Regions from separate parts of the Streptomyces sp. NPDC058239 genome, predicted to be linked through region 1. Evidence: riboswitches for the same ligand, from Rfam matches in the RefSeq annotation. Region 1 holds a riboswitch; each other region holds the start of a gene.
What was found. Region 1 has a riboswitch for thiamine pyrophosphate ahead of thiO (glycine oxidase ThiO). Riboswitches for the same ligand answer to the same signal wherever they lie in the genome.

Region 1 (4,563 bases):
GCGATTCTCACTCAGCGCCTGGGCAGGGGTGCCCGGCAGGGTCGGGTCGGGGGTGAAGAGCCATTCCAGCATCTCTTCGTCGGTGTAGCCGTCGTCCCTCAGGAGCGTCAGGGTTCCGGAGAGACCCTTGACCACCTTGTTGCCGTCGATGAAGGCGGCAGGCACCTGCAGCGTCCGGTTCTCACCACGTCGTACGGCGATGAGCTGGCCCTCCTTGACCAGTTGCCGCACGCGTGTCACCTCGACATCGAGCATTTCGGCGATGTCGGGAAGGTGGAGCCAGGCAGGGACGAGAGCATCGATCTTTGCGTCAATCTCGGTCACAGGGACAAGCGTGCCATCCCGGACCGACAGTCGGTAGCCGGGCCGACCGTACGGGGGTCGGGGTACGCCGTCAGAGGGTCGCCGACTTCAGCGGTACGGAGGGGTCGGCGGCCCGTGCCGGATCGAGCCGGACCCCCGCCTCGATGAGCTTGCGCCCCTGCGCCAGATCGCGTGGCCGGCCGACGGCGAGGACCGCGACCAGGACGCCGTCCCGCAGCCAGCACACCGACCAGGAGGGACCGGCCGGATCGCCGCGCCACAGCAGGGTGTCGGCGCTCCCGTGGTGGCCCGCGTACTGCACGAACCGGTCGAACTGCTCGGACCAGAAGTACGGCACGGGGTCGTACGTCTGCGGCGCCGGGCCGTCCTCGGCCCCCGCCCCGATGATGTTGGCGGCGGCGGTCCGAGGGCCCTGGAGGGCGTTGTCCCAGTGGTGGATGAGAAGGCGTTCGCCGTACCGCAAGGAGGGGAACGAGGCGCAGTCACCGACCGCGTACACATCGGGGAGCGAGGTGCGCAGCGCCCCGTCGGCGGTCACCGATCCGTCGGGGCCGAGCGCGATACCGGAGCCGGCCAGCCAGCCCGTGGCGGGCCGTGCGCCGATTCCGACGACGACCGCTCCGGCCGGGATCGTGCGGCCGTCCGCGAGGATCACCCGGCCGGGTTCGATGCGGGCGACCCGGGCTCCGGTGAGGAGTTCGGCGCCGCTCTCGGCGTACCAGGCGGTCATCGGGGCGGCGACCTCGGCGGGCATCGCGTCCGCGAGGGGCCGGTCGGCGGCCTCGACGACGGTGACCTCGCAGCCCGCGGCGCGGGCCGCGGTGGCGAACTCGGCGCCGATCCAGCCCGCGCCGACGACCACGACGCCGTGCTGCCCGTCGAGTACGGGCCGCAGCCGTGCCGCGTCGTCGAGGGTGCGCAGCAGATGGACGCCGGGAACACCCTCGGCGCCGGGCAGGACAACCGGTTCGGCGCCGGTCGCGATCACCAGGACGTCGTACGCAACGGGTCCTGACGGGGTGTCCAGCTCATGCGCGCCCGGTCGTACACCGGTGACTTCGCGGCCCAGCTGCAGATCGATGTCCAGCGCCTCGAAGTCGACGTCGAAGGCGGAGTCCTCGGCCTTGCCGAGCAGTACCGCCTTGGACAGCGGGGGCCGGTCGTAGGGCTGGTGCGGTTCGGCGCCGATCAGGGCGACGGAGCCGGTGAAGCCCTGTTCCCGCAGGGCCACCGCCGTCTGCACGCCTGCCATGCCCGCGCCGACGATGACGACACGGCGTCCTGCCTGCCGGTCCGGCTGCTCTGACTGCTGCTGCTCGCTCACCCGTACACCTTAAGCATCTGACGGTTCGTCAGGAAGAGGGGAACTCTTCGACCGTGCTCGTACCACTGCCCTCCTGCGACTCCCACTCCCACCGCTCGTCCAGCCGGACCCGGCCGTCCGCGAGGTCGACGACAGTGGAGACACAGTGACCGGAGGATGTCGTGCCGTCCTGCTTCAGCTGGACGGAGGGGCACCTCCCATGCCTTTGAGGCCATGGGGGAGGAAGTCGAGGGTGTCGTCGACGCGGGTACCGACGAGATGGCCGCGGACCACGTCGCCGCCCGCGTACTCGGCCCAGACCTGGCCGTCCTTCTCGTGGTACGTGAAGCGGGTACGGGTACCGACCTGTCCCGGGGCCTGGTCGGCGACCGGTGAGAGAACGAGTCCGTCGAGCGAACGGGCCACGGTGGCTGCTCCCTTACCCGGTCCGGGGGACGGGGTCTAGGGTGGCGACGTAAAACACTCGCGGGAGCCCGGACGCACCGGGCTGAGAGGGAGGCTGGGGCGGCCTTCGACCGTACGAACCTGATCCGGGTCATGCCGGCGAAGGGAGGGGCTGGACGCCCATGCGTTCTTCTCGCAACGGAAACGGATCCGATGTCCTTGTCGTCGGGGGCGGGATCATCGGTCTGGTGACCGCCTGGCGGGCCGCGCAACGCGGACTGCGTACCGCGGTCGTCGATCCCGAACCGGGTGGCGGAGCCGCCCGGGTGGCGGCCGGCATGCTGGCCGCCGTCACCGAACTCCACTACGGCGAACAGATGCTGCTGGGCCTCAATGTCGCCTCGGCCGCCCGCTATCCGGCCTTCGCGGCCGAGCTGGAGGCGGCGAGCGGACAGGGGACGGGCTTTCGCGCCTGCGGCACCCTGGCCGTCGCGCTGGACTCCGACGACCGTGCCCATCTGCGGGATCTGCACGCCCTGCAGCAGCGTTCGGGCCTGGAGTCGGAGTGGCTCACCGGCCGCGAATGCCGCCGCCTGGAGCCGATGCTCGCGCCGGGCGTCCGCGGCGGTCTGCGGGTCGACGGCGACCACCAGATCGATCCCCGCCGGCTGGCCGCCGCACTGCTGACCGCCTGCGAGCGGGCCGGGGTGATCTTCCATCGCGGATGGGTGGAACGCCTGACGGTGACACACGACCGGGCCGCCGGAGCCGTGCTCGCCGGGGGTACGGAGCTCGCCGCCGACCAGGTCGTACTCGCCGCGGGCAGCCTCAGCGGCCGGCTCCCGGGGCTGCCGGACGAGGTCGTGCCGCCGGTCCGGCCGGTGAAGGGACAGGTGCTGCGGCTGACCGTGCCCGCCGCGTACGCACCGTTCCTCACCCGGACGGTCCGGGCCGTGGTTCGGGGCAGCCATGTCTATCTCGTACCGCGCGAGAACGGCGAACTGGTCGTCGGCGCCACCAGCGAGGAGATGGGCTGGGACACCACCGTCACCGCGGGCGGCGTCTACGAGCTGCTGCGGGACGCCCACGAGCTGGTGCCCGGCATCACCGAGCTGCCGCTCACCGAGACCCGGGCCGGTCTGCGCCCCGCCTCCCCCGACAACGCCCCGCTGCTCGGCCCCACCGCCCTGCCCGGCCTCCACCTCGCCACCGGCCACCACCGCAACGGGGTGCTGCTGACCCCCGTCACCGGCGACGTCATGGCGGAGTTCCTCACCACAGGCGAGCTGCCCGAGGTGGCCCGCCCCTTCACCCCGCACCGTTTCTCGTCCGCCGCCGTCTCCGTACGTCAGGAGCAGCCCGCATGACCGATTCCGCGCCCCTCTCCGTGTCCGTGAACGGCGAGGTCCGTCTCCTCGCCGCGGGCACCACCCTGGACACCCTTGTCGCCACCCTGACCGCCGCGCACTCCGGCGTCGCGGCCGCCGTCAACGAGACCGTCGTCCCGCGCGGCCAGTGGTCCACCGCCGCACTCGGTGACGGTGACCGCGTCGAGGTCCTGACCGCGGTCCAGGGAGGCTGACCATGTCCGACGACCTCTTCACCCTCGGCGACACCGCCTTCGGCTCCCGGCTGATCATGGGAACCGGCGGGGCGCCCAGCCTCGACGTGCTGGAACGCTCCCTGACCGCCTCCGGTACCGAGCTCACCACCGTCGCGATGCGCCGCCTCGATCCGACCGTGCAGGGCTCGGTGCTCTCCGTGCTCCAGCGGCTCTCCATCCGCGTACTGCCGAACACGGCGGGCTGCTTCACCGCGGGCGAGGCCGTGCTGACCGCCCGGCTGGCCCGCGAGGCGCTCGGCACCGACTGGATCAAGCTGGAGGTGGTGGCCGACGAGCGGACCCTGCTGCCCGACCCGATCGAGCTGCTGGACGCCGCGGAGACCCTGGTGGACGACGGCTTCACCGTGCTTCCGTACACCAATGACGACCCCGTGCTGGCCCGCAGGCTCCAGGATGTGGGGTGCGCGGCGATCATGCCGCTCGGCTCCCCCATCGGCTCCGGCCTCGGCATCCGCAATCCGCACAACTTCCAGCTGATCGTCGAGCAGGCCCGGGTGCCGGTGATTCTCGACGCGGGCGCCGGGACGGCCTCGGACGCGGCGCTCGCGATGGAGCTGGGGTGCGCGGCGGTGATGCTGGCGTCCGCGGTGACCCGGGCCCAGGAGCCCGAGCTGATGGCCGCGGCGATGCGGCATGCGGTGGAGGGCGGGCGGCTGGCGTACCGCGCGGGCCGGATCCCGCGCCGCCACTTCGCCGAGGCCTCGTCGCCGGTGGAGGGACGCGCGGTGCTGGACCCGGAGCGCCCGGCGTTCTGACCCACCGGACCGCCGGCGGCGGCTGCGGCACGCATGTCCCTGTCACGGCTCGGCTGCAGTACGGCCCCGGGTCCGCCCCGGCCGGTGGGCCGTGTCCGTGGCGGCTCGTAGACTCGCATGCGTGGATACGACCCTCCAGGACCCTCTCGTCG
Region 2 (4,563 bases), on a different contig from region 1:
GCAGGGTCAGCGCGGTCGAGGCGAGCGCCTGCCAGGTGGTGAACCAGAGGACGTCGCGAATGTCCGGCCGGGTCAGCACTTCGCCGATCCGGCCGAACTGCCAGCCCCCGTCCACCTTCAGTCCACGGCCGACGATCGCGGCGACGGGGTAGGCGAAGAACAGCGCGAAGAACGCGACGGGCACGGCCATCAGGCCGAGCCGCACCGCGCTCGCGCGCCACGCCTTTGCGCGCGCCGAGTTCGCGTGCCCGGAGCAGGCGCGCGGCCTCTTCCCGCGCGGCCCTTCCCCGTGCTCGCTCTTCCCGTGCTCGCCCCTCCCGCCCGCGTCCGTTCCGCGTACGGGGGTCTTCGCTACTTCACTACGAGCGAGGACCACGACTGAACCCACTGCTCACGGTTCTTGGAAATCTCGTCGGGGGCGACGGTCGCCGGCCTGTCCACCGTCGCACCGAACTTCGTGAAGAGTTCCGGCAGTTCCGCGCTCTTGGTGACCGGGTTCACGAACATGTTGAGTGGCATGTCCTCCTGGAATTTCTTGCTGATCAGGAAGTCCAGCAGGGCCTTGCCACCCGCCTCGTTCTTCGCGCCGTTCAACAGACCCGCGAATTCGATCTGACGGAAGCAGGTCCCGGTGGCGACCCCGGTCGGGGCCTCGGCCGGCTGCGGCTTCGCGTACAGCACCTCGACGGGCGGGCTGGAGGCGTACGAGACGACGAGCGGCCGGTCGGCCTTGGCCTTCTTACCGCCCGCGGAGCCGGAGAACTCCTCGTTGTACGCCTGCTCCCAGCCGTCGACGACCTTGACGCCGTTGCTCTTCAGCTTCTTCCAGTAGTCCTGGTAGCCCTTCTCGCCGTAGGTGGCGACGGTGCCGAGGAGGAAGCCGAGGCCGGGCGAGGAGGTCCCGGCGTTCTCGGTGACGAGGAGGTTCTTGTACTCGGGCTTCGCCAGGTCGTCGAAGGACTGCGGCGGCGCGAGCTTCTTGTCGGCGAAGTACTTCTTGTCGTAGTTGATGCAGATGTCGCCGGTGTCGATCGGGGTGACCCGGTGCTCGGCGTCCAGTTGGGTGCCGGCCGCCACCTGATCGATGCCCTTCGCCTCGTACGGCGTGAAGAGACCGCTGTCGAGAGCGCGGGAGAGCAGGGTGTTGTCGACACCGAAGAACACATCTCCCCGCGGGGAGCCCTTGGTCAGGATTTCCTGGTTGAGCGCGACACCCGCGTCACCGCTCTTCAGCACCTTGACGGTGTAGCCGGTCTCCTCGGTGAACTCCTTGAGCACATCCTTGGAGGCGTTGAAGGAGTCATGGCTGACAAGAGTCACGGTCTTCGAACCGGAGCTCTTCGTACCGCCGGAACCGGAGTCCGACTTGTCGGAGCTCCCGCATCCGGCAAGTGCCGTGACGCCGAGCGCGGCGGCGACAGCCGTCGCCGCAAGCTGCTTGGTTCTGCGTGTGGTGCTCATTGTGGATTCCTCCTGGGTTTTGGCCAGGAAGAGACGCGGCCCTGCCCCTGGAAAAGCGGGCAGGGCGCAACAGCATGAGTTGATGACCGAACTTCCTACCCGGAATGACCCGGGCGAGGTTCAGAGGGTCTGCGGCCGACCTGTTCTCGGTGCCGCACTCTCAGCGCTGTGGCGCTCCCCTGTCGGAATATGAAGTTGATTTCAGGCCCAGGCTACACGGGCCGTTCCGGCCTCAGCGCTCGGCTGCCGCCAACTGCCCGCAGGCCCCGTCGATCTCCTGGCCGCGGGTGTCCCGCACGGTCACCGGCACTCCGTGTGCCGCGATCGCGTCGACGAACGCCTTCTCGTCCTCGGGCCGCGAGGCGGTCCACTTGGAGCCGGGCGTCGGGTTCAGCGGGATCAGGTTGACGTGCACACGCTTGCCCTTGAGGAGCCGGCCGAGCCGGTCACCACGCCACGCCTGGTCGTTGATGTCCCGGATCAGCGCGTACTCGATGGAGATGCGGCGGCCGGACTTCTCCGCGTACTCCCACGCGGCGTCCAGCACCTCGCCCACCTTCCAGCGCGTGTTCACCGGGACGAGCGTGTCGCGCAGCTCGTCGTCCGGTGCGTGCAGGGAGACGGCGAGACGGCACTTGAAGCCCTCGTCGGCGAAGCGGAGCATCGCGGGCACCAGGCCCACGGTGGACACGGTGATCCCGCGCTGCGAGAGCCCCAGCCCGTCCGGCTCGGGGTCGGTCAGCCGGCGGATCGCGCCGACCACCCGGTTGTAGTTGGCGAGCGGCTCGCCCATGCCCATGAAGACGATGTTGGAGAGCCGCGCCGGACCACCGGGGACCTCCCCGTCGCGCAGCGCGCGCATGCCGTCCACGATCTGGTGGACGATCTCCGCGGTCGACAGATTGCGGTCGAGACCGGCCTGCCCCGTGGCGCAGAACGGGCAGTTCATCCCGCATCCCGCCTGCGAGGAGATGCACATCGTCACCCGCTCCGGGTAGCGCATCAGGACGGACTCCACGAGCGTCCCGTCGTGCAGCTTCCACAGCGTCTTACGGGTGGTGTCGTCGTCACAGCTGATGTGGCGGACCACCGACATCAGGTCGGGGAACATCGCCTCGGCGAGCTTGTCCCGCGAACCGGCCGGGATGTTGGTCCACTCTGCCGGGTCGTGCGCGTACCGCGCGAAGTAGTGCTGTGAGAGCTGCTGGGCGCGGAACGGCTTCTCGCCGATCGCGGCGACGGCTTCCTTGCGCTCGGCGGGCGTGAGGTCGGCGAGGTGCCGCGGCGGCTTCTTGGCTCCGCGGGGCGCGACGAAAGTGAGTTCTCCGGGCTTAGGCATGGTTCATCCAGTGTCGCAGACAGAACAGTGAGGGCCCGCCGCCCTGTGGACAACGGACCCTCACTCGCAAAAGCCCAGGTCAGGGCGGCAGAACTCGGGGATCAGCCGGAACCCACGAACAGCACCAGCAGCAGCCAGACCACCGGGGCGGTCGGCAGCAGCGAGTCCAGCCGGTCCATGATGCCGCCGTGGCCCGGCAGCAGCGTGCCCATGTCCTTGATCCCGAGGTCCCGCTTGATCATCGACTCGCCCAGGTCACCGAGAGTGGCACTGGCCGCGACCGCGAACCCCAGCAGCAGTCCCTGCCACCAGGAACCGCCGTCGATCAGGAACTGCATGCACAGCGCACCGGCGACCATCGCGAAGGCGACGGCCCCGAACAGGCCCTCGCGGGTCTTTCCGGGGCTGATGCGCGGCGCGAGCTTGTGCTTGCCGAAGCGCCAGCCGACGGCGTACGCACCCGTGTCGCTGACCACGGTCAGCAGCAGGAAGGTGAGCACCCGCTGAGGGCCGTCGTCCGCAGTCAGGAGCATGGCGACGAAGGTGGCCAGGAACGGTACGTAGAACGCGGCGAACACGCCGGCCGTAACGTCCTTGAGGTAGCCCTCGGGAGGCTCGGTCATCCGCCAGACGAGCACCGCGAGTGCGGTCAGCGCCATCGCCACCCAGGCGCCCTCGGCGCCCCGTGCGTACCCGGCCACCACCATCGCCGCGCCACCGACCGCCAGCGGGATGAGCGGCGCCTTGATGCCCTTGCGCTCCTGCAGCCGGGAGGTGAGCTCCCACAGGCCCACGACGACGGCGACGGCGATCACACCGACGAAGACGGCCTTCACGATGAACAACGAGGCGACGATGATGGCGCCGAGCCCCACACCGACCCCTATTGCGGATCGCAGATCACGGCCCGCACGTTTCTTCTGCGGGGGCGGTGGCGCGGTGGACATGGGCTCCTGCGGCTTCTCGTCACGGAACAGGGGGCCGTCGCTCAGGCGTGCGGCCCCCTGGTCCCGGTCATCACGGTCGTCAGCGTCTCTACCTGCGTCGGGAACGTCCGGCACTATGGGCATGGGCCGAGTCTGCTGGGCGCCATACACATCGTATGCAGGACCCGCCGGAGCTGCCTGCATCTCGGGCGTACCCCAGTGGCCGGCTCCCTGCGGGGCGCCCCAGGAAGAGTCGTTCATCAGACTTCGAGCAGCTCGGCTTCCTTGTGCTTGAGCAGCTCGTCAACCTGTGCGACGTACTTCGCGGTGGTGTCGTCGAGCTCCTTCTCGGCGCGACGCACCTCGTCCTCGCCGGACTCCTTGTCCTTGACCAGCTTGTCCAGGGTCTCCTTGGCCTTGCGGCGCACGGCCCGGATGGAGATCTTGGAGTCCTCGGCCTTCGTCTTCGCGACCTTGATGTAGTCGCGGCGACGCTCCTCGGTGAGGTCCGGGAAGGTCACCCGGATGATATTGCCGTCGTTGCTCGGGTTGACGCCGAGGTCCGAGTCACGGATGGCCTGCTCGATGTTGCGCAGCGCGCTCTTGTCGAACGGCGTCACGACAGCCATGCGCGGCTCGGGCACCGAGAACGAGGCGAGCTGGTTGATCGGGGTCAGCGCGCCGTAGTAGTCGGCGACGATCTTGTTGAACATCGCCGGGTGCGCACGGCCGGTACGGATCGCGGCGAAGTCCTCTTTCGCAACGACGACGGCCTTCTCCATCTTCTCCTCGGCCTCAAGGAGGGTTTCTTCGATCACCACGTGCTCCTGCGTGTCT
Region 3 (4,563 bases), on a different contig from region 1:
GGCTCGACGCGATCGTCGAGGAGGACGGGCATCTGCTGATGCACTCCGACACGACGGCGTACCTCGACTACGGCGCCACCATCGAGGACGTCAACGACACCGTGCACGCCATTCTCACGCGTAACGACGCCGATGAGTGCTGGGACCTCTTCCGGAAGCTCACCAAGCGGTTCGCCTTCCGCGACGAGGCGGGGCCGCAGGCCGTCCGGGAGCTGATGTCGGCCTATGGCGGTCAGCGCATCGTCCATGGTCACAGCCCCATTCCGTACCTTCTCGGCGAGGTCGGCTCGGAGGACGGCGAGGACGGTTCCGGCCCCGTGGTCGAAGGCCCGCACGTGTACGCCGACGGGCTCGCCATCGCCATGGACGGTGGAGTGACCATGGCCGGAAAGCTACTGGTCGTCCAACTACCCCTGCATGACTGACGTTCTTCTGGGAAGACGCACCCACGACCTGACCACGACGACCGCTGGGCCGATTTCCGGAAACCCCCTGTCACCCCGTGCCGTGGGCGCTCTACCATCGGCGTATCAGTAGCAGGCTCTCCTCCGTTTCCGCCCAACTGCCCGGTCCGAGCGGGTACTCAGGCCCTACGGAGCATCGGGGGATGCACATGAACAGCGCTCCGCACCTGCTGACCGAGGACCGCCCGGAGTACGAGCGGATCCTCGACGACGCACTGCGTCACGCCCATGAACGACCGGATCTGGCCGCGGTCGGCGAGCGGCTCAACGCCGTGCAGCTGCGCACCATGGCACTGGACGCCACGGCGCTGATCACCGCGACGGCCGCCACCGAGTACGAGCACTATGTGAAGGCCCGCGAAGAGCTGCGCAGACCGGCCGAAGGAGCAGGCCAGGATCCGGGCCCCGGGTCCGGCACTGACGGCCCGAACCAGTCGGGCGCCGGCATAGGAGCCGTCGTCACGGTCCTGGCGCCCGTGCTGGCCGGCACGGCCGCGTTCATATTCCTGCTGTCCGGCTATCTGCTGAGACTGCTCAATCCGCCGCCATCCTTCGCCTCCACCATGGTCGCCGCGGGCTGGTTCTTCGCGGCGGTCATGGCCGCCGCCATCCTGGCCGCCGCCGTCGGACTGCTCATCACCGCGCTGCGCAACGGTTCGACGTCGCAGCCCGCCGAGGATGCCGAGAACGAGTTGCCGGAGGATGTGGCGCGCGCGAGAGAGGCATGGCGCCACGCACTGCTGGAGCGCGGCATACTGCCGTTCCTGCGGGACGCGCTCGCCGACCCCGACGCCGGCCGCGCGTCGCGCACACCGCATCGTTCGGCGAACCGCATCCCGAAGATCGGCTACAGCCGGCCGGACTTCACCAGCCCGGACGACGGCCCGGCGGCGGGCCCCCGCCCGACATTCACCAGCCCGGACTTCACCAGCCCCGACTTCGGCGGCCCCGAGCACGAGTTGGACTGACCGGGTCCGGGCACCGGGCCCGTACCGACGACGGGACGCCGTCCCGAGAAGCCCTGGCCTCTCGGGACGGCGTCCCCTTGTGCGCGTCCCACTCAGTCCGCGATCGGCAGATAGACCCGGTTGCCGGCCGCCGCGAACTCCTTGGACTTCTCCGCCATGCCCGCGTCGATCTCCGCCTGGGAACCGCCGTGTTCACGACGGATGTCCTGGGAGATCTTCATCGAGCAGAACTTCGGGCCGCACATCGAGCAGAAGTGCGCCGTCTTCGCCGGCTCGGCCGGCAGCGTCTCGTCGTGGAACTCCCGAGCCGTGACCGGGTCGAGAGCCAGATTGAACTGGTCCTCCCAGCGGAATTCGAAACGGGCGTCGGAGAGCGCGTCGTCCCAGTCCTGCGCCCCCGGGTGCCCCTTGGCGAGGTCCGCCGCATGGGCCGCGATCTTGTACGTGATGACGCCGGTCTTCACATCGTCCCGGTTGGGCAGGCCGAGGTGCTCCTTGGGCGTGACGTAGCAGAGCATCGCCGTGCCCCACCAGGCGATCATCGCCGCACCGATGCCCGAGGTGATGTGGTCGTACGCCGGGGCGACATCGGTGGTCAGCGGGCCGAGCGTGTAGAACGGCGCCTCCTCGCAGATCTCCTGCTGCAGGTCGATGTTCTCCTTGATCTTGTGCATCGGGACATGGCCCGGGCCCTCGATCATGGTCTGGACGCCGAACCGCTTGGCGATCGTGTTCAGCTCACCGAGCGTGCGCAGTTCGGCGAACTGGGCCTCGTCGTTGGCGTCGGCGATCGAGCCGGGGCGCAGCCCGTCGCCCAGCGAGTACGTCACGTCGTACGTGGCGAGGATCTCGCAGAGCTCCTCGAAGTGCTCATACAGGAACGACTCCTTGTGGTGCGCGAGGCACCACGCCGCCATGATCGAGCCACCGCGGGAGACGATGCCGGTCTTGCGGCGGGCGGTCAGCGGGACGTAGGGCAGGCGCACGCCGGCGTGGACCGTCATGTAGTCGACGCCCTGCTCGGCCTGCTCGATGACGGTGTCCTTGTAGATCTCCCAGGTCAGCTCCTCGGCCCGGCCGTCGACCTTTTCGAGGGCCTGGTAGAGGGGAACGGTGCCGATCGGCACGGGGGAGTTGCGCAGAACCCACTCACGGGTGGTGTGAATATTGCGGCCGGTGGAAAGGTCCATGACCGTGTCGGCGCCCCAGCGCGTCGCCCATGTCATCTTCTCCACCTCCTCCTCGATGGAGGACGTCACCGCGGAGTTGCCGATGTTGGCATTGACCTTCACCAGGAACCGCTTGCCGATGATCATCGGCTCGATCTCGGGGTGGTTGACGTTGGCCGGCAGCACGGCCCGGCCCGCGGCGATCTCCTCGCGCACCACCTCGGGTTCGACGTTCTCCCGGATCGCCACGTACTCCATCTCCGGGGTGATCTCGCCCCGGCGGGCGTACGCGAGCTGGGTCACCGGCCGCCCGTCCCGGCTGCGGCGGGGCAGGCGCGGGCGGCCGGGGAAGACCGCGTCGAGGTTGCGCAGCCCGCCACGCGGCGGGGTGTGCTTGAGCCCGTCGTCCTCGGGTCGGGCGGGGCGGCCCGGATACTCCTCGGTGTCGCCGCGCGCGATGATCCAGCTCTCCCGCAACGGTGCGAGCCCGCGCCGGACATCGGTCTCGGTGGTGGGATCGGTGTACGGGCCCGACGTGTCGTACAGCGTCACGTCCTTGCCGTTGGTGAGGTGCACCTGACGGACCGGCACCCGGAGGTCGGGGCGTGAGCCCTGGACGTACCCCTTGTGCCAGCCGATGGACTTCCCGGCCTCGTCGCTCTGGTTCGAGGCAGGCGTGCGTGCGTCCGATGTGGTCATGAGACCTACTCCCTACGCCGGCATTACCCGGTAACAGGTTCGGCGGTCGGCGCAGCCTCCTCCCGTACGGATGTACGGATATCAGCGCCCTCTCAGCCCGGTGCTCCGAGCTCCCGCGTGTGCAAAGGTTCCTCCACGCTAGCGCCCTGTCCGGCGTAATGAACAGAGGGCCCTTCTCTTCTTGCAATGATCGGCCGGTGACGTCCCCCCATACCGACCCCGAACCGCAGGGCCATCAGCACGGCCACTCGCACAGCCATGGCCCTGCCGAGCCCGTCTCCAAACATCTGCGCAAGGTCATCGCGGCCGTGCTGATCCCGTTCGCCACCGCGGTCGTCGTCTGCCTGGCGGTGCTCTGGCCGGGCGGCGCGCCCCCGCACGAGCGGACCGGTGTCGGTTTCGACCGGCAGACCCAGCAGGGAAAGGTGGTGAATATCGACAAGGTGAACTGCAAGGACGTGAACGCCGCCCAGACACCCATCAGCGGCGAGACCACCCCGCCGTCGGGTAGCGGGCCCGGGCTGTGCGAAAAGGCCACGGTCGAGGTGACGACCGGTCACGACAAGGGACGGACCTTCGTCGAGATCGTTCAGCCGGACGCACCCCGTCAGTTGCACGAAGGGCAGGGCGTGATCGTGGCGTACGCCCCCGACGCACCCCATGATCTGCAGTACTCGGTGACGGATGTGAACCGGAAGTTCCCGATGACGCTGCTGGCCGGGATCTTCGCCCTGGTCGTGATCGCGGTGGGCAGGATGCGTGGGGTGATGGCACTGGTCGCGCTCGCCGTGTCGTTCGCCGTGCTGACCCTGTTCATCCTCCCGGCCATCCTCCAAGGCTCGAATCCACTGCTCGTCGCGGTGGTCGGGGCAAGTGCGATCATGCTGATTGCGCTCTACATGTGCCACGGCCTGACCGCCCGCACGTCGGTCGCGGTGATCGGCACACTGATCTCACTGCTGCTGATCGGGCTGCTCGGATCTCTTTTCATCGGCTGGGCGAGCCTGACCGGCAACACCGACGACAGCACCGGCCTCATCCACGGCCTGTACCCGCACATCGACATGAGCGGTCTGCTGCTGGCCGGTGTCATCATCGGCTCGCTCGGAGTACTCGACGATGTGACGGTCACCCAGACATCGGCGGTCTGGGAGCTGCACCAGGCGAACCCGACGATGGGTGCCCGGGGGCTCTACCGGGCAGGGATCAGGATCGGGCGCGATCACATCGCCTCGGTCGTCAATACGCTGGTGCTCGCCTACG
Region 4 (4,563 bases), on a different contig from region 1:
ACGGTCGGCCGCAGCTCCAGGAGCTCTCGTGCCAGCGTGGTACGTACCGGCAGGGCGCCGACCGCCACCGGGTCGAGCACCCACGGCGTACCGGCCGAAGCCGCTGCCCGCGCTGCTTCGACCATGGCGGAGCGCTGCTCCGCGTGCGGGGTGCCGAGATTGACCAGGACGCCTGAGGCGATCCGGGCGAACGGGCCGGCCTCGTCCGGAATGTCGACCATGGCCGGTGAAGCGCCCAGCGCCAGCAGGACGTTGGCGGTGAACCCAGTGACCACCGAGTTGGTCAGGCACTGCACCAGCGGGGAGTCCGCCCGCACGCGTGCGAGGGCCTGCGGGACGAAGGCTGTGTGATCGACGGATGTCGAGGGCATTCGGAGTCGCTCCGTGCGGGAGGGGATGCTGTCGGGACGCCGGGGGCCGTCGGGATCCGTCGGCCGACGGCGGTCAGTCCTGCGGTCGGTGACGCAGCCGCAGCGGCGCGTATACCGCCAGGGCCACGAGAAACGCCACGTAGTACGAGAGGTCGGCGCCGTGCAGGGCAGCCGCCACCGGGCCCACATACAGACTGGTGTCCATGAACGGCACGGCGGCGGCGAAGGCGACGACGAACGCCAGCAACGGGGGCCATCCGGGCTGTGCCCGGGTGGTCTCGACGGCGAGGTCGATCGCGGCGCCGCCCCGCGCCCGGGCCCGGGCGAGCCAGTCGACGACGACGATCGCCACGAAACCGGGAATCCAGTAGCCGACGAACAGCAGCACGTTCTGGAAGCGGGCCGTGGTGTCGGCGGCGTGCATCCACAGCACCAGAGGGAAGCCGAGCACGGCGGCGAGGGCGGCAGCCGCCGGGCGCGGAAGGCGCACTCCCACGGTCTGCAGCGCCAGGGAACCGCTGTAGTCGTTCATGGCGTTGCTGCTGAGGGCCGCCAGCGCCACGGCGAGCAGTCCGAACGCGCCCAGCACCCCGCCGCCCAGCAGCTCGTCCACGCCCGCGGCGGTCTGGTCGGTCAGCACCGAGGCACCCCACAGGCCGAGTGTCTGTACGGCGACGAAGGACACCACGAGGCCGAGCAGCGTGCACCAGAACATGCGTGGGCGCGAGGTGGTGCGCGGCAGGTAGCGGCTGAAGTCGCTGGCGTACGGAGCCCAGGACAGGGTCAGACTCAGCGCGATGGTGCTGGTCAGGACGAACGCGCCGACCTGGTCGGCGCCGTGCGCGGTACCGGTGCCGGCGGGGTGGACACCGTCGAGCAGTCGCCAGGCGATCAGCGCGAATGCGGCGGCGAGTACGAAGGTCATGACGATCTGAAGCCGGTGGATGGCCTCGTAGCCCAGCACGCCGAGGGCGCCCTGGGCCACCAGCATGACCAGGACACCGAGCCAGAACGGCCAGCCGCACAGCCGCGCGAGCGCGTCCCCGCCGAACAGCCCGATCAGCGCGTCCCAGGCGACCGAGGACAGCCACTGCAGGATGCCGGGCACCGCCACGCCGCGGCCGAAGGCGAGCCGGGCCAGCGGCAGCTGCCCGGCACCGGTCTGGCTCCCCCAAGTGCCCAGGTAGGCGGTGGGCACCGCGCCGAGCACGGTGCCCAGCACGACGGCGGTGAGCGCGGCTGCGAAGTCCAGGCCGAGGGCGATGCCGACGGTGCCGGTGAACACGCCGGTCATGGTCAGATTGGGAGCGAACCATACGGTGAACAGGCGCCCGGGACCGCCGTAGCGGTTGCTCTCGGGGACCGGCTCTATACCGTGCGCTTCCACACGGAGGTCGCCGGGGGCCGTCGGCATCCGTCCGTCGAAAACGGCCGGTCGGCCGTCGGCGGGCAGACCGCCGGATGCATGCACCAAAGGCATGGAAGACATCCCTCCGCCAGTACGAACTGGTTCAGGTTCGACGGGTGTGATCTCAGCCCTCGGATGGGGCACCCCGTGTCCGGTACGACGGACAGACTAACCCGATCGCTCCGGCCCTCACCTCGCCGGGACCGGTACTCCGAAAGGATCTCCGACAGGAGCAAGGGGCTGCTCGGCCCGGATGGTCTGCCGTCGACGTCGTGATGGGAGCCCCAGCGGGAGGTGAGCCGGGTCACCCCCCGCGGCCGCCCTCGTCGCTGATCCGCGCGGCGCGAGGGCGGGGCGCTCCCGGTCCGGTGTCCGGAGGAGGCCGTCGGCGCACAGCACGAGGACGGCCTTCCGCGAGTCGGCGTTCAGCGGTTTCGAAGAGCACCCCGCCCCGCGGCCTGCTCCAGCGCCTCACCGTCATCGCAGCACGTGACCCCCGCCATGCCCTCCCTCGGCGTGCTCGCTCACCTTTGGCCGAGCTTGATGTGCTCGGTCAGGTTGCCGAGCTCGCTGCCGAGTTTCTGCACGGGGTCGGCGAAGGAGGCCAGGGCGGACTCGATGTCGACCGCTGCGGCCGTGTGATGCTCCATGACAGCTGCGTGCTCCAGCCGTGCCCACACGGCGGCTTCGGCCACCAGCGCGTCGCGCTGAGGACTGGCAACCGGGTGCTGGGATGCCTGGGTGAGCAGCTCGCGGGCCCTCTGGGCAGGGGTGCTGTCGTTCATGGACCGAATCTTTCCAGCGAAGGCCGGGCGACATGCGGTTTCGGGGGCGGGACACTCGGGCCGAGCCGGTGGTGGAATGGCACAGCATGCGGACGAGCTCTCCGTAACCGGTGACGATCCCACGCTCTCCCCCGCCCGGCCGGGGGCTCGTCCGATACACGGCCGACCATGGCGCGGCGGAGATGCCCGGGCGGATGATCTCGGCACATGGCCGGTCAGCCGTCGGCCCGCAGAGCGTGGAGCAGCATCGGCAGCGAGGAGTGCAACTCACGCTGCCAGTACGCCCAGCCGTGGGTCCCCGGTCCGTAGAAGTGGGTGGTCACGTGCTTCGCGCCGTTGCGTCCGAGCTCGCTCGCAAGGGCCTGGTTCTGCCTGTTGAAGTCCGCTTCGAGCGCGCTCGTGGTGCCCGGCGGGTCCAAGGGGCCGGTGGTGCCGTCGCCGCAGGACAGGTAGACGGGGATCGACTTGAGGCGCTTGGCCAGGTGGAACGGGTCGTGGGCCGCCCAGACATCACGTTGCGCGACCGGGTCGCCCCAGACCCTCAGCGGGTCGTTGCCCTGACCGGCGAAGAAACCCATGATGCGGTTCATCGACTCGTCGTTGAGCAGCGGGTGCACAGAGCCGGAGTACGCCGCAGCTGCCTTGAACATCCCGGGGTGCCGGGCGGCATACAGCAGGGCGCCCTGGCCACCCATCGAAAGTCCCGCCACGACGCGGTTCCTGCTCGCCCCCCAGTCGTGCTCGAGGAGGAGGCGCAGCTCCTTGGTGTGGAAGGTCTCCCACGCCGGGTCACCACCCTGGCCGTAGTTCCACCAGTCGCTGTACCAGCCGTTCCAGCCGGCCTCCGGCATGACCACGAGGACGTCGCGCAGGCTGTCGGTCCGCGCGACGTCGGTCTGGCTGGTCCACGACGTGTAGTCCCCGCAGCAGCCGTGCAGCAGCCAGAGGGTCGGCCAGTGCCGGCTCCGGTCGCTGGGGTCCCAGCCATCGGGCGTGAGCAGACGCACGTTCACCGTCCGGCCGCCGAGGGCCGGTGAACGGACCGACAAGTCGACCTGCCGGTCGGCTACCTGGGTGAAGGCGACGACCTCTGCACCCCGGGTCGAGGGCCCGAGCCCGCCCGCTTCCGCGGCGGGTGACACCGTCGACGCGGTGGCCGGCGCCGCCGGTATCGACGCCAGAGTGAGCAGCAGCGCGGCAAGGACGAGCAGGAGGCGGGCTCGGCGGATCGGTATGGCGGTCATGGCGGCTCCTGACGGTGGGTGGTCGCTGGCTCGGGCCTTCTCGGACCGGGCTCGGTCAGCCCCGGTCGGGCAGGATCAGCAGCGCGTCCCCGACGGGGCGTTCACCGGCCGCGTCGGACGGGTCGTTGATCACTTCTCCGTCGACCACCATGGTGGTCGACCCGCCGCCGTCAAGATTGACCGCGTCGCGCAGGCCGAGTGCCCGGGCGACGGCTGCGCTCTCGGGGATGCTCAGCCCGAGCGCGTCCGTGCTGCGTCCGTCGGCCGTGACCAGTACGGTCCTGCCGGAGGCGTCCACCCCGGCCAGCGTGCGTGGATTGCGCTTGTGCACCCAGCCGTAGTAGAAGCTCGCGTTGCCGGGCTGCACCATCCCGTCGGTCGCAGGCGTGACGTGCAGACGTCCGTCGCGGACCAGTTCGGGACCACCGTTGAGGATGCTGGTCGCCGGTGACGGCGAGACCTTATGGCCGCTGCCGTCCCGCAACGTCCTCTCGACGCGCAGGGGCCGGCCGACCTGCGCCAGAGCGGCCAGGGTGGCGACACGGGTGCCGGTCGCCTGCACGGAGCTGCCGCCGGCCGGCAGCGGTCCGCCGCGTGGTGAGCGCAGCTCCAGGACCCGTCCGCGGGTGTCCAGTACGGCCTCGAGGCCGTCTCCCTGTGGCGTCTGCCGACCGTATTCAGGCGTGAAGGCGACGAGCTCGTCGCGGTCGGTGCAGGTCACGTCGTGCAGGGGCAGCGAGGTCGGAGTGTCGTCG

Region 2: it holds a riboswitch for thiamine pyrophosphate, as region 1 does, so the genes downstream of both, ACFVYE_RS22545 (thiamine ABC transporter substrate binding subunit) here and thiO (glycine oxidase ThiO) in region 1, are expected to answer to the same signal.
Region 3: it holds a riboswitch for thiamine pyrophosphate, as region 1 does, so the genes downstream of both, thiC (phosphomethylpyrimidine synthase ThiC) here and thiO (glycine oxidase ThiO) in region 1, are expected to answer to the same signal.
Region 4: it holds a riboswitch for thiamine pyrophosphate, as region 1 does, so the genes downstream of both, ACFVYE_RS15560 (purine-cytosine permease family protein) here and thiO (glycine oxidase ThiO) in region 1, are expected to answer to the same signal.

What each region holds. Positions count from the first base shown of each region.
Region 1 covers NZ_JBHVWS010000001.1:412,122-416,684, forward strand. Annotated here, with positions in the region: gene ACFVYE_RS01905 (Rv2175c family DNA-binding protein) at 1-324, opposite strand, end outside; gene ACFVYE_RS01910 (NAD(P)/FAD-dependent oxidoreductase) at 395-1,648, opposite strand; partial or broken gene ACFVYE_RS01915 (hypothetical protein) at 1,677-2,053, opposite strand; TPP riboswitch at 2,104-2,217, shown strand; gene thiO (glycine oxidase ThiO) at 2,215-3,399, shown strand; gene thiS (sulfur carrier protein ThiS) at 3,396-3,614, shown strand; gene ACFVYE_RS01930 (thiazole synthase) at 3,617-4,411, shown strand; gene pknB (Stk1 family PASTA domain-containing Ser/Thr kinase) at 4,533-4,563, shown strand, end outside.
Region 2 covers NZ_JBHVWS010000021.1:52,415-56,977, forward strand. Annotated here, with positions in the region: gene ACFVYE_RS22540 (ABC transporter permease) at 1-190, opposite strand, end outside; gene ACFVYE_RS22545 (thiamine ABC transporter substrate binding subunit) at 352-1,461, opposite strand; TPP riboswitch at 1,536-1,652, opposite strand; gene rlmN (23S rRNA (adenine(2503)-C(2))-methyltransferase RlmN) at 1,694-2,800, opposite strand; gene ACFVYE_RS22555 (phosphatidate cytidylyltransferase) at 2,902-3,987, opposite strand; gene frr (ribosome recycling factor) at 3,987-4,544, opposite strand.
Region 3 covers NZ_JBHVWS010000028.1:38,672-43,234, reverse strand. Annotated here, with positions in the region: gene ACFVYE_RS26915 (metallophosphoesterase) at 1-425, shown strand, start outside; gene ACFVYE_RS26910 (hypothetical protein) at 608-1,432, shown strand; gene thiC (phosphomethylpyrimidine synthase ThiC) at 1,525-3,300, opposite strand; TPP riboswitch at 3,293-3,427, opposite strand; gene ACFVYE_RS26900 (YibE/F family protein) at 3,498-4,563, shown strand, end outside.
Region 4 covers NZ_JBHVWS010000011.1:107,810-112,372, forward strand. Annotated here, with positions in the region: gene thiM (hydroxyethylthiazole kinase) at 1-371, opposite strand, end outside; gene ACFVYE_RS15560 (purine-cytosine permease family protein) at 445-1,851, opposite strand; TPP riboswitch at 1,843-1,937, opposite strand; gene ACFVYE_RS15565 (hypothetical protein) at 2,304-2,564, opposite strand; gene ACFVYE_RS15570 (alpha/beta hydrolase) at 2,780-3,808, opposite strand; gene ACFVYE_RS15575 (phosphodiester glycosidase family protein) at 3,864-4,563, opposite strand, start outside.